3 regions of the Methylobacterium terrae genome follow, and region 2 is predicted to be linked to each of the others. Evidence: riboswitches for the same ligand, from Rfam matches in the RefSeq annotation. Region 2 holds a riboswitch; each other region holds the start of a gene.

Region 1 (2,192 bases), 150 kb from region 2:
GCCGTTGACGTGGAGCTTCATGCGGGTTCTCCAGGGTGCGCGGCGAACCGGGCGAGGCCGAAGGGAGCGGCCACCGGCAGCGTCTCGCCGCGCAGGATCAGGGTCGACACGGCCTCGGCGGTGACGGGCGCCAGGAGGTAGCCGTTGCGGTGGTGGCCGGCGGCGAGCACGAGGCCCGGCACGGCCTCGCCGAGGATCGGGGCGTCGTCGTCGGAGGTCGGGCGAAAGCCGCTCCACACGCCCGCCACCTGCATCTCCTCCACCCCGGGGAGCGCCCGGCGGGCGCCCTCCAGCAGGGCGTAGAGGCCGCCGGCGGTGAGGTTCGGGTCGAAGCCGGTCTCCTCCACGGTGGCGCCGACGATCAGCGTGCCGTCGCCCTTCGGCGCCATGTGGACCTGCTCGGTCCAGACCACGTGGGAGAGGATGCCGCTGCGCGGCGTCATCCGCAGCGCCATCGACTGGCCCTTGAGCGGGCGCACCGGCAGGGCGAGGTCGGGGACCAGGTTCCCCTCCCCGGCCCAGGCGCCGGAGGCGAGCACGACGGTGCCGGCCCGCAACGCACCCGACGTCGTCTCGATGCCGGTGACCCGGCCGCCCTCGCGGGCGAGCGCGGTGACGGTGCAGCCCTCGACCAGACGACCGCCGGCAGCCCGGACGGCCTGCCGCAGGGCCGCCATCACCCGGGCCGGGTCGACCTGGTGGTCATCGGGACAGAACAGTCCGGCGGTGACGGTGGGACGCAGGCCCGGCTCGCGGGCACGCACCGCCGGGCCGGACAGCCACTCGGCGGACAACCCGTCGCGGCGCTGCAGGTCGTGGCGGAAGCGCAGGCGCTCGACCTCGTCGCGGCCGAGCGCGATGACGAGGGTGCCCTCGCGGCGGTAATCGAGAGTCAGGCCCGACTCGGCCTCGAGCTCGTCGCGAAACGGGTGCCAGAGGCGCTGGCTCGCGAGGCAGAGCGGCGACAGGGCCTCGCCCCCGGGCTCGTGCTCGGCCGCCGCCGCCAGCATGCCGGTGGCCGCGAGGCTGGCGCCGTCGCCGGCCTTGCCCCGCTCGATCACCGCGACCGCGAGGCCCGCCCTCGCGAGGCGCCACGCGACCGAGAGCCCGATCAGCCCGGCGCCGATCACCGCGACATCGGCCCGCTCCGGCAGCCGGTCGCTGTCCGAAGTCGGGCCCGGTCCGCCTCGCCGCCCGATCGTCTGCGCGTGCACCCTTCGTCTCCGCGGTGGCCCGAAGAGAGTGGACTGCGCCCGGTTGCCGGATGATGCGCGGGGGTCTCGACGACCCTGTCCAATCCCTACGCCGGTATGAGCCGGATCAGGTTCGAAGGATTTCCGCGCCGACCGGGGCGAAAAGGCCCCAGTCCAGCGGTGTCTCAGCCCCTTGCCGGGGATCTCCCTGGAACGGCCGGAATTTGGCGAGCCGACCCGCCTTCGTCAACCGCCTTCGGTCAACCGCCTTTTCCCGGGCGGTAGATCGCCATCTCCTCGGCGATGCCGTCGAGGGGGTGGGTGCCGAGCAATTCGGGGTCGCCCCACAGGAAGTCGACGAAGGGCTTCGACATCAGGAGCGGCTCGGACAGGACCTTGTTGAGCTTGGCCAGTCGGCTGGCCAGGTTCACGTCGCGGCCGATCACCGTGAAATCGAGCCGCGCGCCGGAGCCGACGTTGCCGTAGGCCGCCTCGCCGTGGTGGAGCGCGATGCCGATCTCGATGCGGGTCGGGAAGCGCCCGGCGCGGTTCGCCTCCTCGACGCGGCGCAGCGCGGCCTGGGCGGCGGTGAGCGCCCCTTGCGCCGCGCCGCCGAGGTCGTCGCCGCTCTCGCGGAAGATCGCCAGCAGGCCGTCGCCCATGTACTTCAGGACCTCGCCGCCCTCGCTCTCGATCGGGGGCACCAGGCAGTCGAAATAGGTGTTGAGGAGTTCGACTGAGGCCTCGGGCGTGAGCGCGTCGGTGAGGTGGGTGTAGCCGCGCATGTCGGCGAACAGGATCGCCGAGCGGATCCGCTCGACCTGGCCGCGACGGATGAAGCCGGCCAGGATCGCCTGGTGCGGCCCGTCGCCGACATAGACCCTGAGCACGTGGTCGAGCCGCGCGTTGAGGCCGCGCATTTCCATCACCGCCGACAGGGTCGGCACGATGAAGCGCAGGATCGCCAGGTCGTCGTCGCCGAAGCCGCGCGGATCGCGA
Region 2 (2,192 bases):
TCGCGCCCCATCGCCTCGCCAACTCCGAGGGTGGAGTGCATCATCACCACCAGGATGATGCAGATGCCCTTGGCGACGTCGACCCAGGCGAGGCGGCCCGGCTCCGCCGTTTGGCGCGGGCGCACCGGATCGTCCGGCCGGACCGAGAGGGCGGGTTCGGTGTTGGAGCGGGCGGACATCGGCGTCTCCACGAGGGCGATCCGAGGCTCGCACGCAGACGTAAAGAACCGGCCGGGGACGTCCGGTCGAATCGCGCGGAGATCCGCAAGGCGGCGTTCACCCTCTCACCGGGAACTCCGCTTCGAGTCCCGCCGCGTCCGGGTCATGCGCGTCGCGGCGTGGAAATCGTCCGGCTTCGTGCGAACCCAGTCGAGGAAGCGGGCGATCTCGGGCTCGGCCCGCAGGCTCTCGACGTCGCTGAGGCGCCGCGCCAGCTCGGCCTCGCTGTGGCGGGCGTGGATCGCCGAGTGGCAGATCTGGTGCAGCTGCACGGTCTCGCCGTGGGTGCCGCCCTTCAGCTTCGGCGTCAGGTGATGGCGGCTCTGGCGCGCGCCGGCCGGGATCGGCCGCTCGCAGAGCGGGCAGATCACGCTCGCGCGGGCATGCGGGCCGTGGGTGGAGGGGTCGTCGTCGCGCCAGCGCCGGTCACGGCGTCCCAAATCGGGCTCCTGCGGGGAAGGCTTGCGGGGAAGGCTTGCGGGGAAGGCTTGCGGGGAAGGGAGGTTCGCCGATCTATCTGGGTCGCCCGCCCCCGGTGCTTCAAGGCCGGCGCCGGGATGCCGCAGCGTCCCGGCGCAGGGGCGATTGACAAACCTCCTGCACCACAGGACAGTCGCCCCGTTACCGAGGGGAGCCCCGCCGACGGGGGCTGAGATTGGACGAGCGCGCGTCCTGACCCTTGAACCTGATCCGGTTCGTACCGGCGGAGGGACGGGAACCTGCCATGACCGACGTGACCCGTGCGTCCTCGCGCCTCGAGGCCGGATCGTCTCCCCGGGAGAGATCCATGAACGCACCCGCCTTCCCCCAAGGACTGCCCCACCGCGTCACCACCGGGCCGGTCACCGGCTCGGCCAAGGCCTACGCCTCGCCGAAGGAGCGCCCAGACCTCCGGGTGCCCTGCCGCGAGATCGCGCTCACCGACCCGGGCGAGGCCCCGGTGCGGGTCTACGACCCGTCCGGCCCCTACACCGAGGCCGACGCCCGCATCGACCTGAGCGCCGGGCTGCCGGAGGTCCGCGCCGGCTGGATCGCGGCCCGCGGCTACGGGGCGATCGCGCCGCGGGCGGTGCGGCCGGAGGATAACGGATTTGCCGCCGAGGACCGGCTGGTGGCGCCGTGCCCGGCCGCCCGCACCGTGCGGCGGGGCGAGGCCGGCCAGATGGTCACCCAGTACGAGTTCGCCCGGGCCGGGATCGTCACCGAGGAGATGATCTACGTCGCCCACCGGGAGAACCTGTGCCGCGACGCGATGCGGGCCGGCGCCGAGGCCAGGATCGCCGACGGCGAGGGCCACGGGGCCGCGATCCCGCCCTTCGTCACCCCCGAATTCGTCCGCGACGAGGTCGCCAGAGGCCGGGCGATCATCCCGGCCAACATCAACCACACCGAACTCGAGCCGATGGCGATCGGCCGCAACTTCCTCGTCAAGATCAACGCCAATATCGGCAACTCGGCGGTGACCTCCTCGGCCGCCGACGAGGTCGAGAAGATGGTGTGGGCGATCCGCTGGGGCGCCGACACGGTCATGGACCTGTCGACCGGCCGCAACATCCACAACATCCGCGGCTGGATCCTGCGCAACGCCCCCGTGCCGATCGGCACGGTGCCGATCTACCAGGCGCTGGAGAAGGTCGGCGGCGATCCGCTCAAGCTCGACTGGGAGGTGTTCAAGGATACCCTGATCGAGCAGGCCGAGCAGGGGGTGGACTACTTCACCATCCATGCCGGCGTGCGCCTCGCCCACGTGCCACTGACCGCGCGGCGGGTCACCGGCATCGTCTCGCGCGGCGGCTCGATCATGGCGCGCTGGTGCCTTGCCGGGCATCGGGAATCGTTCCTCTACGAGCGCTTCGAGGAGATCTGCGACATCTGCCGGGCCTACGACGTGTCGTTCTCGCTCGGCGACGGCCTGCGCCCGGGCTCGATCGCCGACGCCAACGACGCCGCGCAGTTCGCCGAGCTGGAGACTC
Region 3 (2,192 bases), 2.9 Mb from region 2:
CGGATCGACGACGCGGCTGCGGATCCAGTGCGGACCGGACTTCACCGGCGGGCAGGCCGCGTTGCCGTCGTCGTAGAACTGTGTGCTCAGCTCGGTCATGCCGTACATGTTGAAGCAGGCCGCCCGCGGCACCCCGAACGCCTGCGACAGCCCGTCGTAGAACGCGTCCGGCTCGATCTCCCGCGACTGGCCCTTGAAGCCGCCGGTGTCGAACAGGAAACTCCCCGGCGGCAGGGCGAAGCGGCGACCCCGATCGCGAAGCGCGTCCATCACCGGCACGAAGGCGTAGGTGGCGCCGAGCAGCGCGATGGGCGCGCCCGAGGCCTCGGCCTCACCGAGCGCGCGCAGGAGCGCGTCGAGGTCGAGCCCGCCTTGACGGACGAAGACCGCGCTGTCCGGCGTGCCGAACCGCTCCTTCGCCAGCGCCAGGTAGTGGGCGAGCGAGGAATTCGGCAGCGCCGCCTCGTCCGGGAACAGGATGCCCATCCGGATCGTCTTTCGCCCGCGCATGATCCGGGCGGAGAAGCCCGCCAGCATCGAGGCGTCGTAGACCGCGAGCGTCGGATGGTAGCTGCGGCCGCGCCCGCTTCCGGTCGTGCCGCTCGTCATGAACACCCGCTCGGCCGCCTCCGGCGGGCAGCAGCTCAGGGTCAGGTCCTTGAACGCCTTGATCGGCACCGCCGGGATGTCGTGCCAGCGCCGCACCGTGAGCGGCGTGCGCCCGCGCGCCTGGGCGAAGCGGCGGTAGGGCGCGTTGTGCGTGAACTGGTGGGCGAACAGCCGCAGGGCCAGCGCCTCGAACGCGTCGTCGGTCGCGTCGTCCCGCGCGATGAAGGCGAGCAGCGCCTCGACGATCTCGGCTTGCGACATGACGGCCACCTCGCGCCCGTTCCCGGGCGACGGCCATGCGCGAGCGGAGAGATCATGCGCGAAAAGACGGCTCGGTCGGCCCTGGAGCCCGTGCCGGTCCCGCATCCCTACGCCGGCATGACCCGGATCAGGTTCATAGGGTCACCGCGGCGCCCGGACGGGTCCGGACCGGCGGAATCTCAGCCTCCTCGCGAGGCTCCCCTGGGAGCGGGGGAGAGTGGGGGGCGTGGGCGCGGGTGTCAAGCTGGGCGCCCCAACCCCTCGGCGAGCCGCCGGAACGCGTCGAGGGCCTTTCCCAGCACCGCCTCGGGCGCGTCCGAGGCCGCGACCCACAAAGCCGCGTGGAGCGAGGCGCCGTTGAGGAGGCGCGCCGCCGCCTCCGGGTCGATCGCCGGGATCGCCCCGTCCGCGACGAGGGCCCCGATGCGCCGGGTCGTCTCGGCGAGGCAGGCGTTCTGGCTCGGCCAGCGGGACGGATCGCCGAGCACCGCCGGGCCGTCGAGGAGCACGATGCGCTGGATCTCGGGCTCCAGCGCCATCTCGATATAGGCCCGGTACTCGTCGAGGAGCCCGTGCCACGGCGTCGGCGCGCCCTCGCCGACGACCCGCAGCCGCGCCGCCATCTCGGCGTCGATGCGATCGATGACCGCCTGGAGCAGCCCCTTCTTGTCGCCGAAATGGTGGTAGAGCGCGCCGCGCGTCAGCCCGGCCTCGGCGGTCAGGTCGTCCATCGAGGCGGCCGCGTAGCCCTTCGTCGCGAAGGCGTCCCGGGCGGCCCGGAGGAGCTTCCCCTTCGTCTCCTCCATCATCCGCGCGCGTCGTCCGGCCATTCCGCTCCCTCGTGACATACGCGCCGTATGTGAATTGACATACGGCGCGTATCCATGCTCCTTCACATACGGACCGTATATCAACGCGCGGCCCGGAGGAGCAACCCATGGCGCAAGCCCGACCCACCCGCGACGCCGTCTTCCCGCCCGGCCGGCAGGCCCTCTACGACAAGCACCGCTACTCGGCGGCGATCCGCTCCGGCGACCTCCTGTTCGTCTCCGGCCAGGTCGGCAGCCGCGAGGACGGGTCGCCCGAGCCCAAGTTCGAGGCCCAGGTCGCGCAGGCCTTCGCCCGGCTCGCGGCGGTGCTGGCGGCGGCGGGCTGCACCTTCGACGACGTCGTCGACGTGACGACCTTCCACACCGACCCGGAGGCGCAGTTCGACGCGGTGATGCGGGTGCGCGATCGGGTGATCGGCGAGCCGCCCTACCCGAACTGGACCGCCGTCGGGGTGACCTGGCTCGCGGGCTTCGACTTCGAGATCAAGGCGA

The links. Region 2 has a riboswitch for thiamine pyrophosphate ahead of thiC (phosphomethylpyrimidine synthase ThiC). Riboswitches for the same ligand answer to the same signal wherever they lie in the genome.
Region 1: linked by a shared signal. The riboswitch ahead of thiO (glycine oxidase ThiO) and the one ahead of thiC (phosphomethylpyrimidine synthase ThiC) in region 2 are both predicted to bind thiamine pyrophosphate.
Region 3: linked by a shared signal. The riboswitch ahead of DK419_RS08660 (LuxE/PaaK family acyltransferase) and the one ahead of thiC (phosphomethylpyrimidine synthase ThiC) in region 2 are both predicted to bind thiamine pyrophosphate.

What each region holds. Positions count from the first base shown of each region.
Region 1 is NZ_CP029553.1:5,008,569-5,010,760, reverse strand. It holds gene thiS (sulfur carrier protein ThiS) at 1-21, opposite strand, end outside; gene thiO (glycine oxidase ThiO) at 18-1,214, opposite strand; TPP riboswitch at 1,280-1,412, opposite strand; gene DK419_RS23150 (adenylate/guanylate cyclase domain-containing protein) at 1,454-2,192, opposite strand, start outside.
Region 2 is NZ_CP029553.1:5,154,629-5,156,820, forward strand. It holds gene DK419_RS23840 (acyltransferase family protein) at 1-179, opposite strand, end outside; gene DK419_RS23845 (restriction endonuclease) at 285-659, opposite strand; TPP riboswitch at 837-948, shown strand; gene thiC (phosphomethylpyrimidine synthase ThiC) at 1,007-2,192, shown strand, end outside.
Region 3 is NZ_CP029553.1:1,929,974-1,932,165, reverse strand. It holds gene DK419_RS08660 (LuxE/PaaK family acyltransferase) at 1-870, opposite strand, end outside; TPP riboswitch at 975-1,073, opposite strand; gene DK419_RS08655 (TetR/AcrR family transcriptional regulator) at 1,110-1,700, opposite strand; gene DK419_RS08650 (RidA family protein) at 1,808-2,192, shown strand, end outside.